DNA from 4 places in the Janthinobacterium sp. 78 genome. Region 3 is predicted to be linked to each of the others. Evidence: predicted binding sites of a transcription regulator. Region 3 holds the regulator's gene; each other region holds the start of a gene.
What was found. The regulator FNR, encoded in region 3, switches genes on or off when oxygen is low (the NO sensors DNR and NnrR bind a similar motif). The targets are predictions, from matches to a motif close to TTGATNNNNATCAA.
Positions count from the first base shown of each region.

Region 1: C8C92_RS19330 (OmpW family outer membrane protein) is a predicted target of FNR. The motif match lies at 2,539-2,552, and genes of this name have one in related genera.
Region 2: C8C92_RS04525 (universal stress protein) is a predicted target of FNR. The motif match lies at 2,559-2,572, and genes of this name have one in related genera.
Region 4: cqsA (alpha-hydroxyketone-type quorum-sensing autoinducer synthase) is a predicted target of FNR. The motif match lies at 2,001-2,014, and genes of this name have one in related genera.

Region 1 is NZ_QENT01000001.1:4,410,764-4,415,448, forward strand. It holds gene C8C92_RS19315 (methionine ABC transporter ATP-binding protein) at 1-105, shown strand, start outside; gene C8C92_RS19320 (methionine ABC transporter permease) at 98-772, shown strand; gene C8C92_RS19325 (MetQ/NlpA family ABC transporter substrate-binding protein) at 805-1,632, shown strand; gene C8C92_RS19330 (OmpW family outer membrane protein) at 1,856-2,473, opposite strand; gene C8C92_RS19335 (LysR family transcriptional regulator) at 2,623-3,519, opposite strand; gene fur (ferric iron uptake transcriptional regulator) at 3,772-4,212, shown strand; gene C8C92_RS19345 (MerR family transcriptional regulator) at 4,287-4,652, shown strand.
Region 2 is NZ_QENT01000001.1:1,031,142-1,035,826, forward strand. It holds gene rpe (ribulose-phosphate 3-epimerase) at 1-36, opposite strand, end outside; gene apaG (Co2+/Mg2+ efflux protein ApaG) at 196-570, shown strand; gene C8C92_RS27395 (hypothetical protein) at 598-744, opposite strand; gene C8C92_RS04520 (murein transglycosylase A) at 926-2,026, shown strand; gene C8C92_RS04525 (universal stress protein) at 2,067-2,504, opposite strand; gene C8C92_RS04530 (MFS transporter) at 2,642-3,943, opposite strand; gene C8C92_RS04535 (enoyl-CoA hydratase) at 4,020-4,685, shown strand, end outside.
Region 3 is NZ_QENT01000001.1:334,684-339,368, forward strand. It holds gene ccoG (cytochrome c oxidase accessory protein CcoG) at 1-559, shown strand, start outside; gene C8C92_RS01395 (FixH family protein) at 706-1,230, shown strand; gene fnr (fumarate/nitrate reduction transcriptional regulator Fnr) at 1,234-1,992, opposite strand; gene C8C92_RS01405 (response regulator) at 2,232-4,685, shown strand, end outside.
Region 4 is NZ_QENT01000001.1:5,184,257-5,188,941, reverse strand. It holds gene C8C92_RS22865 (response regulator) at 1-605, opposite strand, end outside; gene C8C92_RS22860 (HAMP domain-containing sensor histidine kinase) at 609-1,907, opposite strand; gene cqsA (alpha-hydroxyketone-type quorum-sensing autoinducer synthase) at 2,082-3,326, shown strand; gene C8C92_RS22850 (MarR family winged helix-turn-helix transcriptional regulator) at 3,337-3,804, opposite strand; gene C8C92_RS22845 (GIY-YIG nuclease family protein) at 3,862-4,209, opposite strand; gene C8C92_RS22840 (MFS transporter) at 4,222-4,685, opposite strand, start outside.

The sequences.
Region 1 (4,685 bases), 4.1 Mb from region 3:
AGCGACACGGCCACCCCGCGCAAGACGGCGCTGGGACGCGAGCTGGCGTACTACGGCACCGAGGCGTTTGAAGCCACCGCATGGAAGGATGCAACACATGTTTGAAGAATCGATCAATAACGTCGTCAACCTGCTGCCGGAAATCTGGGTCGCGCTGGGCCAGACCATGACCATGCTGGGCATCGGTCTCACGGCCGCGATCCTGATCGGCGGCCCGCTGGGCATTGTGCTGTTCCTCGTCTCGGAAGGCCAGTCGCTGGAAAACCGTCCGCTGTCGACGATTTTGGGCTGGCTGGTAAATACCGTGCGCAGCTTCCCCTTCATCATCTTGCTGGTCGCCCTGACGCCGTTTACGCGCATCATCGCGGGCACCTCCATCGGCCCGCTGGCCGCTGCCGTGCCCCTGTCGTTCGCCGCCATTCCCTACCTGGCGCGCCTGGTGGAACAGAACCTGCGCGAAGTGCCGCGCGGCGTGATCGAGGCGGCGCACGCCATGGGCGCGTCGGAAATGCAGATCATTTTCCGCGTGCTGCTGGTCGAAGCGCGCTCCGGCCTGGTGCTGGCCCTGACCGTGCTGTCGATCAGCTTCCTGTCGTATTCGGCCGTGGCCGGTGTGGTGGGCGGCGGCGGCATCGGCGACCTGGCCATCCGCTACGGCTACTACCGCTTCGAGACGGACATCATGGTCGTCACCGTGGCCATCCTGATCGTGCTGGTGCAAACCATCCAGTTCGCCGGCACGCGCATCGCCAAGCGCCTCGACAAACGTTAATTCATCTTCAGTATTTCAGTACAAGGAAAAGCATGAACCATCTTCGCCGCAATCTGCTCCTGGCCGCCGCCAGCCTGGCCTTCGCCACCGCCGCCCACGCCAAGGACCCGAAAGAACTCGTCATCGGCACCAGCTCCGGCCCGTATTCGGACCAGCTGAAGCTGGGCATCAAGCCCATCCTGGAAAAACAGGGCTACAAGGTCAGGATCGTCGAATTCAACGACTACGTGCAGCCGAACTACGCGCTGGCCGAAGGCTCGCTCGATGCCAACGTGTTCCAGCACATCGTCTATCTGACCAAGTTCGCCACCGATAACAAGCTGCCCTTGAGCTCCCTCATCACCGTGCCGACCATGCCGATCGGCCTGTACGGCGGCAAGCAAAAAACCCTGGCGGAAGTCAAAAACGGCGCCACCATCACCATGCCGAACGACCCGACCAACCAGGCGCGCGCGCTGGTGATGCTGGCCAAGATGGGCTGGATCAAGCTGAAACCGAACGTCGATCCGCTGCGCGCTTCCGAGCGCGACGTGCTGGAAAACCCGAAGAAGCTGAAACTGGTGCCGCTGGAAGCGGCGCAGCTGCCGCGTTCGCTGGCCGACGCCGACTACGCCTTTGTGAACGGTAACTTCGCCCTGGCCGCCGGCATGAAGCTGACCTCGGCCCTTAGCGTGGAAAAAATCTCGGACAGCTACATCAACCTGGTGGCCATCCGCACGGCCGACAAGGCCAAGCCATGGGTCAAGGACCTGGAAGCGGCTTACCGCTCGCGCGCCTTCCTCGACGCGACGAACAAATACCTGGCCGGCTACGAAAAGACGGACTACCAGCTGGCGCTGGAAAAGACGCTGAAAAAATAAGGCAAAGCGCTGCACGCAAAAAAACGGCCAAGTTCACACCTGGCCGTTTTTTTTGCGCCCGCACTGCGCGGGCATCTTCAATACTTGCAACACCTAACAAAACCGTAGCGAGCGGAAGTAAGTTGTGGTTGAGAAGCGCAACTGTACGAAGGTACGGGGGCGCCGAGCCAGTGAGCATCGCAGACCGCAAATTACGACGCGCAGTAGGTTTTGATAGGTGTCCCTAGAAGCGGTAGCCGACGCCTACACCGATCAGGACAGGATCGATCTTGACTTCGCTGGCCTTGGCGCCACCGACGAAGACGTCGCTGCGGATCTGGACTTTCTTGATGTCGAAGTTCAGCGACCAGTTTTTATCCAGCTTGTAGTCGACGCCAGCTTGCAGCGAGAAGCCCCAGCTGTCATGCTCCAGGCGGCCAGCGCCATTGAGCAGTTTCACGCTCGAAATATTCGTATAGTTCACGCCTGCACCGACGTATGGGCTCAACTGTTTTTCCGGCATGAAGTGGTATTGCAGCGACAAGGTCGGCGGCAAATGCTTGAACGTGCCGATATTTTGGCCACCCAGGGTGACGTCATGCTTTTGCGGATACGTCAAGATCAGCTCGGCAGCGATGTTCGGCGTGAAGAAATACGAAATATCGATTTCAGGAATCGTCTTGCTGCTGACGTGGATCGTGTCCGATGCGCCGACGCCACCAACAGGAGTAGATTTGTTGGCAGGATCGATGTGCACGGCGCGCGCGCGCACCAGCCATGGGCTTTCCTGCGCCATTGCATTACCGGCGAATGCGCCGATGGCGGCCAGGACGATTGCTGCTGCAGTTGCGGACTTCTTCATTCTAGTTCCCTCTTTTTGTCGTTAAGTAACGCTGCGAAGTTTAAGAGTGCAGTGCAACAAAAACTTTGATCCACATCAAATAGTGCTAGATGGCATCACTAGAGGGATTTTTTTCTTTACCAAGGTCAAGAAAATGCGGCATTGCAAAATTAAGCCACCTCGGCGAACAGGCTGGCGAGCCAGTCGGCAAACACGCGCACGCGCGGCGACAGTTGCCGCTGATGTGGATACAGCACGGACACGGGCAGCGGGTCGGGACGCATGGCCGACAACACTTCCACCAGCTCACCGGTGGCCAGTGCCTGCTGCAGATGGTAGCGGGGTGCCTGAATCAAGCCCAGGCCCGCGCGGCAGCAGGCGTGATACGCGTCGGCATTGTTGACGGATACGGTGCCCGGCAAGGCCACGCTGTGGCGCTGGCCGTCTACCTTGAAATCGAAGGGCCAGACCTTGCCCGTCTGGGCGGAAAAGAAATTCACGGCGCGGTGGCCATCGAGCTGCGCCAGATTCTCCGGCATGCCGTGCGCGGCCAGGTAGGCGGGGCTGGCGCACGTCAGCTGTTCCAGCAACGCCACGCGGCGCGCCACCATCGACGAGTCGCTCAGTTCGCCCACGCGCAGCACGCAGTCGACGCCTTCGCGCACCAGGTCGACGAGGCGGTCGCCCATGCCGATCTCCAGTTCGATCAGAGGGTAGCGGGCGCAGAACTGGTCCAGCACGGGCAGGACGAAATGCGTGGCCAGGGTCGCGTGCAGGTCGATGCGCAGCTTGCCGGCCGGCTGCTGCATCGCCGAGGAAAACACGGCTTCCGTTTCTTCCAGGTCCGCCAGCAGGCGCGCGCAGCGCTGGTAATACGCCTCGCCATCGGGCGTGGGCGTTACTTGCCGCGTGGTCCGTTGCAGCAGGCGCACGCGCAGCCGCGCTTCGAGTTGCTTGATCGCATGCGTGACGGTCGCCTTCGGGTAGCCGAGGTCATGCGCCGCCTGCGTGAAACTGCGCAGCTCGACGATGCGGGTAAACAGACGCATCGCATCAAATCGGTCCATGCCCCCTCCATTGTTATTGCCTGCTGCACAGTGTAACGATTCGAGCGCCATTTTTCCATATTGAACTCTAGTGCTGCTACAAGTTGCCCGCCACGCAATGGGCACTTGCGCCGATGTCACTGGATACCCAACTGGCTACACCGCATACTATTTCCAGTTCGTACATGCGAATGGTAATGATTATCATTTGCGATATAATGCAGGTTCACGCTTAAGCGCTCGCTCAGGCGATCATAAAAAGGAATGGGAGACATGGATATATTGAGGGAACTGCGTGAATCGGGCTTGAAAGTAACCATCCCCCGCTTGCGGATTCTGCAGCTGTTTCAAGAAGGGGGCATCAAGCACCTGAGTGCGGACGATGTCTACAAACTCTTGCTGGCTGAAAAAATCGACGTGGGCCTGGCCACCATCTACCGCGTGCTGATGCAGTTTGCCGAAGCGGGCATCCTGTTTCGCCGGCACTTCGAATCGGGCCATGCCGTCTTCGAACTGAATGAAGGCCAGCACCACGATCACCTGGTCTGCACGGGTTGCGGCAAGGTCGATGAATTCGTCGATGAAGGCATCGAACTGCGCCAGAATGAAATCGCCACCGAGCGGGGCTTCGTGCTGCACGAGCATGCGCTGTCGCTGTACGGCACCTGCGCCGAATGCACGGCGAAGAAAGTCCCGCCGCGCAAAGCCTCCTGAGGCAGCGCGCAAGGTAGCGCCTGGCAAGCCATCTGCGCTACACTGCGTGCGCCGCAGCTCAACCAGGGACAAGCATGTACATCGGAGAAATCGCCCGCCTGGCGGGCACCTCGCCCAAGGCCTTGCGCCACTATGAAGCGCTGGGCTTGCTGGGCGACGTGCGCCGTTCCGGCGCCTACCGCGTCTACACGCAGCAAGACCTGGCGCAAGTCAGACTCATACGCCAGGCGCAAGCGCTGGGCTTCCGCCTGGCCGAACTGCTGCCCATCCTGGCAGGCGACGAGACCGACTGGGCCGCCCTGTCGCAGCACATCGCCACCAAGCGCGCGCAGATACAGCAGGAGTTCGCCCGCCTGCGCCAGCTCGACGCGCAACTGGCCGACATCGACACGGAAATCCGCGACTGTCTGGCGCGCCAGCATCTTTCAGCGGCCGCTTGACTCTGCCCCCAGGGGCAGGCTTTAGCATGCAAG
Region 2 (4,685 bases), 700 kb from region 3:
GGACAGGATGCTGGGAGCGATACGGAATGTTGTCATGGTGGCTTAGGGCTAAGAGTAGAAAATGCGAAGATGCGCTATTTTACGCTTGACGCCGTTACCATGCCTTACTGGAACGCAGAATACACGGCGCGCGATGGCCAATGCGGCGCGCGCGACACACAATATACGACTGGCAATGTCTGAATAGGAATGACGATGGCGACTTATGAATTTACGGTAACGGTCAAGACACAATATCTGCCCGAGCAATCGGCCCCCGACCAGGGGCGGCACGTGTTCAGCTACACGATTCGCGTCGTCAACACGGGCACGGCAGGCGCGCAATTGATTTCGCGCCACTGGGTCATCACGGATGCGAACAACAAGGTCGAAGAGGTGCGCGGCCTGGGCGCCGTCGGCCACCAGCCGCTGCTGCAGCCGGGCGAGCAGTTCGAATACACGAGCGGCACCATGCTGGGCACGCCGCAAGGCTCGATGCACGGCGAATACTTTTGCGTGGCCGAGGATGGTCATCAGTTCGAAGCGTCGATTCCCGAGTTCGTGCTGTCGGTGCCGCGTACCCTGCATTAAGGAAACGCCGGGGGCTTGCGCCCCCACTTACTTCAGCTTTTCGGTGCTGTCCTGTTCTTCGCCGAGCTGTTTGCGCGCCGGTGGTGCGGGCTTTTTGCCCGAATACATGGTCCACCAGACTATAAATGCCAGCAAGAAGAACGCCACCAGCGCCTCTATCATCAAGATCCACATACGCACCCCTATGTTATTTACCCGCAGCTTAGTATTTACCCGCCGTCTGTTGACACGCGGTAGTCTACCCGTTTCAATCAGCGCCGTCGCGCTTGCGCTTTCCGCCTGTACCACGCCGCCGGCAGAGCCGGTTACTGCGACTGGCAAGGCGCCTGCGATCGCTCCGACTGTCGTCAGGCCGGTGCCGGCCAAGCCGGCCGAGGTCAAGGACACGCTGGATGCAGCGGCAGCCCCCACCTTCGTCCCCGCCAAATTTGCCGCCTTGCCAGGCTGGGCCCGCGACGACATGCGCGCCGCCTGGCCCGCCTTCATGGCTTCATGCGGCGTGCTGGTCAAGCGTCCGGACTGGAAGGAATCGTGCACGATTGCGCGTCAGGTGAATGCCGATAGCGACAAGGCCATCCGTCTGTTCTTCGAGACCTTCTTTGTGCCCAATCAAGTCGTCACCGCCGATGGCGCCAATACTGGTTTGGTGACCGGTTATTACGAGCCGCTGCTGCACGGCGCGCGCAAGCGCGGCGGTCCATATCAGACGCCGCTGTACAAGGTGCCTGACGATCTCGTTTCGGTGGACTTGTCCGGCGTGTATCCGGAATTGAAGAACATGCGTTTGCGGGGCAAGCTGGTGGGCAAGAAGGTGATCCCGTACGCGACCCGCGCCGACATCGAGCGCGCCACGTCCGTCACGGGCAAGGAATTGCTGTGGGTGGATGACGAAGTCGAGGCCTTCTTCCTGCAAGTGCAGGGTTCCGGGCGCGTGCAGTTGACCGATACGCAGGAAACCGTGCGCGTGGCGTACGCGGACCAGAATGGTCACCCGTACAAATCGATCGGCCGCTACCTGGTCGACAAGGGCGAGCTGACGTTGAGCCAGGCGTCCGCGCAGGGCATCAAGGCGTGGATCGCCGGCCACCCCACGCGCAAGGATGAATTATTCAACGCCAATCCGAGCTATGTCTTCTTCAAGGAAGAGCGCCTGCCCGATCCCAAAGTGGGACCGAAGGGCGCATTGGGCGTGCCGTTGACGCCGCAGCGCTCGGTGGCCATCGATTCGCGCTTCCTGCCGCTGGGTGCGCCCGTGTTCCTGTCCACCACGCAAGCCAATAGCGAGATTCCCATGCAGCGGCTGGTGATGGCGCAGGATACGGGCGGCGCCATTCGCGGCCCCATCCGGGTCGATTACTTCTTTGGTTTCGGTGCGGAAGCGGCGGAGAATGCGGGCCGCATGAAGCAGAGCGGCGCCGTGTGGGTGTTGTTGCCGAAGCAGGCGCCGGCGCGCTGAGTTTCTCGCGGCGCCGGGCGGGGATTGCGCTAACGCAAGGTTAGCGCAAGACCATGACAGGTAAATGGGTATGCGCCAGCACTTTTTGCGTTTCGCTGCCCACGAACAGCTTGTTCAAGCCTTTGCGGCCATGCGAAGCCATCAGGATGATGTCGCAATGGTAGGTTTGCGCCGCATTGACGATTTCCTCGTGCGGGCTGGGCGAGACGACGACCACGCCTTCAAAGGGCACGCCGACGGCGCGCGCCGCTTCACCGATCTTGTCGACGGCGCGTTGCGATGCCTCCTGCATCTGCTGTTCATACAGGCTGGCGTCGAGCACGATGCCGCCATCGGCCATCGGCGAGAACGGGAACGGTTGCACCACGCTGAGGGCGACCAGCTTGGCCTTGTTCAATTGAGCAAAGGCGAGGGCCGTCTCGGCCGCTTTGTCGGACAGCGGCGAGCCGTCGGTGGGAAATAAGATGGTGTTAAACATGACGTGCTCCTAGAGTGATGTAAGACAGCTTATGGATTTACCTCAATTAATTCCTTGATGTAAATCAAAACTCACAGGCTTTGGCATGAATAGTGTCGCCAAGGCAATCTTTCAGCAGTGTATGCCCGTTTATCGCTTCAGGTGCGCACGCTACGCAGCGGCGTGCCCCACACCATGGCGATCGTCAGTGCGATGCTGCCTGCCGCGATGCAGGCCAGGCCATTGCGCACGCCAAAGTGTTCCGCTACCCAGCCGGCGGCCAGCGCGCCCAGCGGCGCCGTCGCCACCGTCAGGAAGCGCATGGTTGAGGTCATGCGGCCCAGCATGGGGTCGGGTGTGACTTTCTGGCGCAAGCCCAGGTAGGGAATGAAGAACAGCATCACGCCGCAATCAAAAAAGAACATCAGCACGGCATAGGCCACGGCACTGGCCGCCGCACTGCCTAATAGTAAGGCGGGGATGGTGGGCGTCAGGGCAAAGCACACGGAGGTGGACGACAGCCCGATCAGGATGGTGCGACCGGCGCCATAGCGGCGCGTCAATGGCTTGACGATGAAGGCGCTCAGCAGCACGCCGGCGCCACCGAGCATCTGCGTCATGCCCAGCACGCCAGGACTCATGCCCAGGTCGCGCGTGGCAAACAGCACCGTCAAGGCCATGCTGGCGTAAAACAGGAAGTGCCAGATGCCGGCGCCCCAGGCCAGCGCGCGCAGCAGCGGTTCGCGCCAGACAAACAGCAAGCCGTCGGCGATGTCGCGCAAGGCGTGCTTGTCGGACGGTGCAGGCCGCGGATCGCGCACGCTCATGGCGCGCAGATTGAAGACGGACACCAGATAGCCGCAGGCCGTGCACAGGATGGCGACGGGCGCCGACAGGACTTGCACCAGCACGCCGGCCAGGCCGGGGCCGATCAGGCGCGAAGCCGATTCGGTGGCAGCAAATTTTGATTGCGCATCGATCAAGCCGTCGCGGCCCACCAGGAAGGTCAGGAAAACCTGTTCGGCGCCGCCGCCGACAACGAAGCCCGTGCCGATGATGAATCCCACTATATATAACCAGGGCATCGACAGCACGCCGCACCAGTAGGCGACGGCGACGCTGGCCAGCGCCAGGCCCGACATGGTTTCGCTGAACAGCATGATCGGGTGCTTGCTGCGCCGGTCCAGCAGCACGCCGACGGGCAAGCCGAAGAGGGCAAACGGCAGCGCCTGCAGGGCGACGAGCACCCCCATTTGTTCTGGCGTCGCATGTAATAACAATACCGCGCACAGGGGCAGGGCCAGCGAGGTGATCTGGGCGCCGAAGCAATTGAGGCCGTTGCTGAACCACAGGCGGCGAAAATTGACGCTGGCGGCGCTGCCGTCGCCGCGCAAATGGCGGGCGCAGTACTGGAAGAAGGAAGAGAAAATACGCTGCTCGATAAAGGTGGTCGGGCTCACAATAATAGCAGCGCACTTGTCGCGCCGCCGCTGTTAGCCGCTACAATCGTCACACCGTTCATCCAGAGGAGACACCATGCAATACGAAGACTTGATCATCGATATCCAGGACAAAGTGGCGGTCATCCGCCTGAACCGCCCGAAGGCACTCAACGCTTTGAACGACAACATGATGAATGAACTGGGCGACGCCCTGCTGAAATTCGACGCGGACGAGAATATCGGCTGCATCGTGCTCACGGGCAGCGAAAAAGCGTTTGCCGCCGGCGCCGATATTGCCGCCATGGCCGATTACACCTATCCGGACACCTTTACCCAAGGTTACATCAGCCGCAACTGGGAGCATATCTTGCGCGTGCGCAAACCCGTGGTGGGCGCCGTAGCTGGCTACGCACTTGGTGGTGGCTGTGAACTGGCCATGATGTGCGATTTCCTGATCGCCGCCGACAGCGCCAAATTCGGCCAGCCGGAAATCAAGGTTGGCGTCACGCCGGGCGCGGGTGGCACGCAGCGCTTGCCGCGCGCCATCGGCAAGGCCAAGGCCATGGATCTGCTGCTGACGGCGCGCACCATCGACGCTGCCGAGGCGGAACGCATCGGCCTAGTGTCGCGCGTGGTGCCGGCAGATAAATTAATGGAAGAAGCCTTGGCTGCCGCCAAGACCATCGCCGCCATGCCGACCTCGGTGGCCATGATGATCAAGGATTGCGTCAACCGCGCCTTTGAAACGACCCTGAGCGAT
Region 3 (4,685 bases):
GTATGAATGCATCGGCTGCGCCGCCTGCGTCGATGCCTGCAATACGGTGATGGACAAGGTCGACCGGCCGCGGGGACTGGTACGCTACAGTACCGACCATGCGATGGAAAACAACTTCAGTTCGAAGCAGATCCGCCAGCGCGCCATGCGCCCGCGCGTGCTGATCTACACTTCCATCCTGGCCCTGATCATCATTGCCGTGTGTACCTCGCTGGCGCTGCGCACGCCCCTGAAAATGGACGTGATCCGCGACCGCGGTTCGATGGGACGCGAAGTGGAAGATGGCATGATCGAAAACGTCTACCGCTTGCAGATCATGAACACCTCGGAGCAAACCCAGCATTTTAAAATCAGCGCTTCCGGCTTGCCGGGCCTGACCTTGCTGACGCGCGAAGAGGTGACCTTGCAGCCGACGGAAACGCTGGGTTGGCCGATCCGCCTGCGCGTGCCGCACGGCGTGGGTGAGAAGGGTTCGAACAAGATTGCGATCGAATTGCATTCGCTGGACGACCCATCGCTGCATGTGCGTGAAAGCGCGGTATTCATCGTACCGCGGTGATGTTGATTCGGGGTCGGACCCTCCGGGTCCGACCCCGGTATGTCGCCGTAGGGGTAGCATCCAACATGCGGTAGGTTTACTGTATTTTCAACCCAGAAGCAAAAGCTGGGGTCAGACCCACAGGGTCCGACCCCAAGGAGAACAAAATGTCCGACAGTCTGAAACTGCAAGCACCCGCCGATCCCTGGTACAAGCATCGCTGGCCTTGGCTGCTGATGATCGGCCCCGGCCTGTCGGTGGTCGTCGGCAGCTTCATGGGCTATATCGCGTTTACGCAGCCCGATGCGCTGGTGGTGGGCGACTATTACAAGCAGGGCAAGGCGATCAACCAGGACTTGCGGCGCGATACGATCGCCAGCGACCTGGCGATGGATACCAGCCTGTCCTATGATGTGGCGTCAGCGCGCCTGAGTGGTTCCGTGCACAGCTTCGGCAAGGCTTACCAGGGTCCGCTGCAGCTGCATCTGGCGCATGCGACCCTGCCGGAAAAGGATATCAAGCTGCTGGTGCAGCCCGATGCGGCCGGCAATTTTTCCGTCGCGCTGCCGATGCTCGAACGCAGCCGCTGGCAAGTACTGGTGGAAAACGACAAACGCGAGTGGCGCCTGTCCGGCATCTGGACCTGGCCGCTGCAGCGCAGCATCGCGCTGCATGCAGATGAGGAACTGTAAGCCTTATTTGCAGACGTCCGTGCCGGCCGTAATGGCTTTCAACTTGGCGGGCTGCAAGATCTCGATCTCGCGGTTGGAGACGCGCAGCCAGCCTTCCTTCTTGAATTTCGACAATAAACGGCTGACGCTCTCGATGGTCAGCCCCAGGTAATTGCCGATTTCCTCGCGCGACATGCGCAGCTGAAATTTGCTGGCCGAATAGCCGCGCGCTTCATAGCGCGAGGCCAGGTTGACGATAAAGGCGGCAAAACGCTGGGTCGCCTGCATATTGCCCAGCAACAGCATGACGCTTTGCTCGCGCGTGATTTCCTGGCTCATCATGCGATGGAAATGACGCAGCAGGGTCGGCATATTGCCCAGTAATTGTTCCAGGCTGGAAAAAGGAATTTCACACACTTCGCTGTCTTCCAGCGCCACCGCATTACAGTGATGGCGGTCGGCGCTGATGGCGTCCATACCCAGCAGTTCGCCAGCCATCTGGAAACCCGTCACCTGCTCTTCACCGCCCGGATTGATCTGGTACGTCTTGAAGTGCCCCAGGCGGATCGCGTACAGATTCTGGAACGAGTCGCCGATGCGGAACAGCGAGGCACCGCGCACGATCTTGCGGCGGCGGCCGATGATCTGGTCCAGCCTGTCCATGTCGCCCACATCGAGGCCCATCGGCAGGCACAATTGATGCATGCTGCAGGTCGAGCATCGCGCACGCAACGCTTCCACGGTCACTGTGGGCATGGTGGGAGTGAGTAGCGCTTCAGTCATGTCGGTACCTTTTAGAAAATGCAATAACGAGTTTACTGCATACAGGGTTGCCGTGTGCCAATTTCACCGCATTTCCGCTGAATAAACGACGTTCTGACTTTGATTATATGGCAACATCGTTAAAAGCCCATGTGGGGAAGGCAATTTGCGCAGCGCCGCTTGCCAAGTTGATGTATTGATAGGAAAATTCCCGACAGCATTAGCTGCCGCCTGTACCGCCCGGTACTGAAAAGGAAATCATGAAGCCTCTCGGCATCAAAGCAAAAGTCGCGCTGGCCACCAGCCTGACCTCGATCGCCATGATCGCGCTGGTCACCATGATACAGGTGCAGCGCATGCGCGCCGACTTCACCCGAGTACTGCTGAGCCAGCAGTCTGCCCTGATCACCCGCACCGCTGCCGAACTCGACGACAAGCTGGGCATGCTGCTGCAGATCGTCACTTTGACGGCCCGGCAACAGCCGCCGGCATTGATCGCCCAGCCCGCCCAATTGCGCGAATACTATTCGCGCCGCTCGATGCTGGTACTGTTCGACGACGTGCTGGTGCTCGATGCGCAAGGCGCCGTCGTAGCCGACATGCCGGAAGTAGCGGGGCGCGCCGGCATCAACGTCGCCGAGCGCGAATATTTCCAGACCGTGCTGCGCACGCGCCAGCCCATGATCACCGAGCCGATGCTGGGCAAGTCGAGCGGCATGCCCATCGTGCAGATGGTGGCGCCCGTGCTCACCGCCGATGGCCAGGTGGCTGGCGTGGTGATCGGCGTGCTGCGCCTGTACAAGGACAACCTGCTGGGACGCTTGCGTTCGGAAAAGATCGGCAAGAGCGGCTATTACTTCATCCTCACGCGCGGCGCCGTGCCGCGCTACGTGCTGCACCCCGACACCAGCCGCTTGCTGCAGCCGCGCCTGCCGAACGCCAACCTGACCACCACGCAGTTGCTGAAGCAAGATGGCGAAGGCAGCATGGTCAGCACCAACAGCCGCGGCATCACGGCCGTCAACAGCTTCAAACGCCTGAAATCGGTGAACTGGCTGCTGGCCGCCTCGCTGCCTCTCGACGATGCCTTCGAACCGTTCGATGGCGTGCTGTACCGGCTGGTGCTGTGGAGCGTCCTCGCTTCGCTGCTGGCCGCGTTTATTCTGGGCTGGGTCACCGTGCGCCTGCTGTCGCCGCTGGTGCGCCTGCGCGACACGCTGCAAGCCATGCGCACCAGCGGCAGCCGTTTCACGCCCGTGCCGGTGCGGCAGCGCGACGAAATCGGCGAACTGACGGAAGCGTTCAACGGCCTGATGAGCGAACGCGACCGCCTGCAGCAGGAACTCGAAGCGCGCGCGGCGGAGCTGGAACAGGAGCGCGACCGGGCCGAGGCGGCCAACCGCGCGAAGAGCGATTTCGTGGCCAACATGAGCCATGAAATCCGCACGCCCCTGAATGCCGTGCTGGGCATGGTGTACTTATTGGGCAATACCAGGCTCGATACGGAACAGCGCAAGTATCTGACCATGGTGCGCGTGGCGGGCCAATCGCTGCTGGGCATCCTCAACGACGTGCTCGACTATTCGAAGATCGAGGCGCGCCGCATGGAATTGTCGCCCGTCGAATTCGACCTCGACGAAGTCATGAACACGCTGGCCACGACGATGACCATGAATGCGGGCGAAAAGGAGCTGGAACTGGCCATCGCCGTCGAGCCCGACGTGCCGCGGCGCCTGATGGGCGACGCCCAGCGCCTGCAGCAAATCCTCGTCAACCTGGCCGGCAACGCCATCAAGTTTACCGAGAGCGGCGAAGTGGTGGTGGCCGTCAGCCTGGCCGAGAGAGAGAACGGCCGCGCCTGGCTGCGCTTCGAAGTGCGCGACACGGGCATCGGCATGACGGAACTGCAGCAACAGCAGCTGTTTGCCGCGTTTTCACAGGGCGACCAGAGCATCACGCGGCGCTTCGGCGGCACGGGCCTGGGCCTGGCCATCAGCAAGCAGCTGATCCACATGATGGGCGGTGATATCGCCGTGGCCAGCAGCGAAGGCAAGGGCAGCCGCTTCTGGTTCAGCGTGCCGTTCGAGATGCTGGCGCAGCCGGCCGAAACGCGGCGCACGCCGGCACTGGGCCAGCTGCGCCTGCTGGTGGCCGACGATAACCGCACCACGCGCGAACTGATCGTCAAGCTGATCGAGGCCTGGGGCTGGCTGGCCGACGAAGTGGACTCCGGCTTTGCCGCCATCGAACTGTACCGCGAACGCCTGGCGCAGCAGCAACCGTACGACGTGGTGCTGGCCGACTGGCACATGCCCGTCATGGACGGCCTGGCCACGGCCAAGGCCATCCGCCAGGCGGCCAGCGGCCAGCGCCAGCCCATCGTGGTGATGGTCAACGCCTTCGCGCGCAACCACCTGGAAGAAATCTCCAGCGCGGCCGAGGCCGATGTCGTGCTGATGAAGCCGATCACGGGTTCGAGCCTGTTCGATGCCCTGCACCAGGCGCTGATCGCCAAGAACGACGGCGGCGAACCGCGCATCCTGCACCAGCCGCTGGGCACGGAACTGGCCGGCGTGCATTTCCTGCTGGTGGAAGACAATCATTTGAACCAGGCCGTGGCGCGCGGCATCCTCGAGCACATGGGCGCCACCCTGGACGTGGTGGGTGACGGCTTGCAAGCGGTGGAACGGCTGCGCACGGAAGCGCTGCGCTAC
Region 4 (4,685 bases), 4.8 Mb from region 3:
AGCTCGTACACGACGGCGGCCATGGCTTCGTCTTGCAGGAAAGCATAGTCGTGCAGCAATAGCAAGTCGCGCACGGTGTCCGATTGCTGCAGGAAGAATTCGCGTTGCAGGGCAACGATTTCCAGTTCCAGGATGTCGAGCGCATCGTCGTCGCTCTTCTTGATGTAGCGGTCGATCAAGCCCCGGTTGAAGGCCGTCACGGCTACTTTTTCATCGGCCGCCCCTGTAAATAAAATCTTCTTGCACGGCAAGTCGCGCACGGCCTGGCAAAATTCCAGGCCATTCATCTGCGGCATCGAATAATCGACCACCAGCACGGAGGGCACGGCAAAGCGCTGCGCCTGGCCGCTGATGCGCCAGATGCGTTCGAGGTCGAGCGCCACGTTGCGCTGGTCGGGCGGCAAGTTTTGCGTGTCGAAATTGACGTGCAGCGGTGTCTCGCCCAGTTGCGTGCTGTGGCGCAGCCAGTGCAAGGCGCTGCTGGTGTCGTGGAAAGTCTTGCGCGCCAGGCCGGGATCGAGCTGGAATGCCAGGCTTTTCAGGAAGGAATCGCTGTCGTCGATCAATACGGTCAGGGTCGGATGGGTGTAGACGGGCAGTTGCATGCGTCACCTCGCGCGGTGGATGGATGGAAAACGGGTGTGCGTGGGCACGGGCAGGGGCTGGGGAAATTCCAGCACGAAAATGGCATAGGCGCCTTCGCGCGCCACGCAGCGGATGCGCGCCTGCCAGGCTTGCATGATTTGCCGGCACAGGGCCAGGCCGATGCCGCTGCCGTTGTGCGCAGGATACGAATAGAAGCGGTCGAAGATCAGCGGCAGGCGGTTGGCCGCGATGCCGCAGCCCGTGTCGATGAACAGCAGGCGCGGCACGGGATGGGCGCCATCGATGATGATGCGCACGCGGCCCTTGCCGGCGCGGTGGATGCTTTTCAAGGCATTGCGCAGCAGGTTCAGCAGGATCACCACGCACAGTTCCGACTGGCCGGGAAACGTGAAATCGGCGCGTACCTCGACCTTGACGATCTCGCGCTGGGCCGTGCTGGTAAATGGATAGCGGCGCAGCACGGCCGCCACGCTGTCGTGCATGACCACCGCTTCGTTGGCTTCGAGCTTGCGATTGACGGCGCTGGCGCTGAGCAGGAACAAATCGATCATGTGGTGCATGTGGCGCACTTCGAACTGGATGCGCGCCAGCGCTTCCAGGCTGGCCGCGTCAGGCGGCTGGTCTTGCAGCTTGCGCTGCAGTCCGCGCACGTTCGCCTCGACGCTGACGAGGGGCGTGCGCAATTCGTGCGCCACGCTGCCCAGTCCGGCTGCCAGCCCGGCCAGTTTCTCTTGTGCGCCCACATGGCGCCCCACCTTGACCACCGACAGCACGGCAATCGTGAACCAGTGCACGGGCAATTGCTGCAAGACGTCGCCGCTGAGCAAAAAGGCGGGATCACCAAACACGGCAAACGCCAGGCAGGCCAGCAGGGTGCCGCTCAGGTAGGCCAGCACGGCGATGCGCGTATCGAAATGAAACAGCACGATCAGCGCCACCAGCAGTGAATGCATCCACAGCGCCGAGGCGTGGTTCATCAGGAACATGTACGTGAAGAAAAACGGCAGTTCGAAGGTCAGCCCCAGGAACAGGTACACGCTGAACCAGGTATTACTGAAGCGGTCGGGCCACAGCGCGGGCAGGAACAGCAGTGCCGCCACGCTGCGCAGCAGCGGCGATTCGTATTCTTGCGGAAAAAAATAATGCCACAGCGCGTAGTACAGGGGCATGCCCAGCGCGCCGATGACGGCCAGGGTGCGCACCTGCGCGCGCCGCACGGGTGTGTGTTCGATGGCGTCGTGGAAATGCAGGAAAGGCTGGAGCAGCTTGCCTTGCCACCGTTTTCCGGAAGGGGACTGCACGTGCATCATGATCAGGGGACGTGTTCGTTGAGGCGTGTCAATGCAACATGATCGGCGGGTTCCTTCCTTATCAGCAGAATATCGGCATAACTGTTGAGCTGTATCAAACTCTTGCCGGATGGCTCGCGCATGTTGGACGCGGTAGTTCCCCCCGCAACCAATCAGGAGTGCCCTATGTCACACGCCATTTTCCCCCTGTCGTCCCCTGCCATCCATGCCGAACAACAGATGCCTGCCTTCGTGCGCGCACGCATGGATGAACATTACGTCGAACGCATCGAGAAGCTGCTCGGTGGCGAACACCTGCATGAATGGCAAGCCATGCCCGCGCGTGCGGTCATGCTGGCAGGTAATGATTACCTGAACATCGCCGGCGAGACCGTGCTGCTGGCGGCCCAGGCGCGCGTCTTGCAAGGCGGCGGCGCCATGCTGATGTCGTCCGTGTTCCTGCAGGAAGGCAGCCGCCAGCACCGGCTCGAACAAAAATTTGCGGACTATCTCGGCAGCGAAGCCTGTGTGCTGGCGCAGTCGGGCTGGGCCGCCAACGTGGGTTTGCTGCAAAGCCTGGCCGGGCCCGGCATCCCCGTCTACCTGGACATGCAGGCGCACGCCTCGCTGTGGGAAGGGGTGCAATCGGCGCAAGCCGTGCCCGTGGCCTTCCTGCATAACGATGGCGCCCACCTGCAGCGCCAGCTCGACAAGCATGGCCCCGGCATCATCGTCGTCGATGCGCTGTACAGCACGAATGGCAGCGTGGCGCCGCTGCTGGAAATGGTGGAAATCGCCGAGCGCAGCGGCAGCATGCTGATCGTCGACGAGTCGCACTCGCTGGGCACGCACGGCCCGCAGGGCGCGGGCCTGGTGGCCGAGCTGGGCCTGGCCGGGCGCGTGCATTTCCGCACGGCGTCGCTGGCCAAGGCGTTTGCGGGGCGCGCGGGGCTGATCACCTGTTCGGCCCGCTTCAAGGGCTATTTCCTGTCCGCCTCGCGGCCCGCCATCTTCAGCTCCTGCCTGCTGGAACACGAGCTGGCGTGGTTCGATGCGGCGCTCGATTTCATCCGCGCCGCCGATGCCCGCCGCGCCGCCTTGCGCCGCCACAGCGTGCAGCTGCGCCAGGGTCTGGCTGAGCTTGGCTACAACGTCAGCGACGGCACCGAGCAAATCATCGCGCTGGAAGCGGGCACTGAACCCGACACCCTGATCCTGCGCAAGGCGCTGGAGCGGCACGGCATCTACGGCGCCGTGTTCTGTGCGCCGGCCACGCCGAAGAACCGCTCGCTGGTGCGCCTGACCCTGAATGCGGGCTTGCGCGAAGACGAGTGCGCCAGAGTGCTGGCCGCCTGCGCCGCCATCCGCGACGAGACGGGCATGGCGCGCTGGCCGTCGACGCGGCGTTTGCGCAAGCTGGCGCTGGTGTAAGGAGCGGGCGTCAGCCGTTGCCGGGCTGGCTGCCGGCGATGCCGGCCAGCAGCAGGGACAGCGGTGCCAGCTGCTCCGCGCTGGCGCTGCCCAGCAATTCCTGGCCCAGCGCCTGCGCCGTCGCATCGGCGTGGATCAGCAGGGCTTGCCCCGCCGCGGTGATGACGGCATAGCCGACGCGGGCATCGCGCGCATCGGCCTGGCGCGCCACCAGGCCGATTTTTTCCAGCGGCATCAGCGAGCGCGTGATGCCGGACGCCGTCAGCGCCAGGCGCTCGGCCAGGTCGATGCGGCGCAGGCGGCCACCGGGCGCACGCTGCAAGTGGTACAGCAATTGATAATCGCCAAAGCTCAGGCCGTGCAGATTGCCCAGGATGCTGTCGAAGCGGCGCACGATGAGTGCCTGGGCACGCGCCAGGCGCAGGCAAAAGTCCAGCGCACCGGCGCCGTCCAGCAGCGGGGAAGTGTGATCGGTCATGGTTTTCTTTATGTTGGCTGCGCAGTGCTTGAGTGCGCAAGTGTAAAGCAATATTGCTCAATACAGTGGCTGCCCCTGTTCCAGCCACTGTGCGCGGTGCAGCGCCAGCAGGGCATCGAGTTCGGCCTCGGCATCGAAGGCGGGATCGCCCGATGCCTTGACGCTGTCGATGATATCGAAGCGGAAGGCTGCCGCGCCATCGCGCCGCCAATCCGCCTGCAAGCGGGCGTTGCGGTGCGTGCCCAGGTTCAGCTCGAAGCGGTGGCGGTTCAGCACGCCAGGGGCGTTGCGGCTGCGTTCGAGCAGGGCGTATCCGCTGGGCAGGTGGCGCAGGGCGATGATGCCCAATGCTGGCGCTTGTTGCCGGTAGGCCGCTTTCAGGGCCGTTTGTCGTGTTTTATCCATGCTGGAACTTTCTCAAGGTGATGATACGGAAGGGCTGCCCGCGATGCGCGCAATGTCGCTCCACAGGGCAGCCGCTACGGCGGCCGCCAGCAGCAAGGCGCCGCCGGCGCAGAACAGTTCGCCCACGCTCAGGTGGCGCAGCAGCGCGCCCGTGGCCGCCGCCGAGAGGGGTGCCAGGCCCAGGAAGATGCCCATGAACACGGCCATCGCCCGGCCCAGCATGGCGGGCGCCACGCGCCGCTGTATCCACGTAAAGATGGCCACCTGCACATAGCCGCCCAGCAGCCCAGTCACGGCCAGCAAGGCCGCGCCTTGCCAGGCGGTTTCGATTTGCCCCAGCGCCATCAACAGCATGGCGACAATGGCGTCAACGGCCAGCAGGGTGGCGCCGAAACGCAGGCGCAGCCAGGCGTCACCCAGGCTGGACGCCAGCATGCCGGCCAGGGTGCCGGCGCCGTGCGCGCCCATCAGCAGTC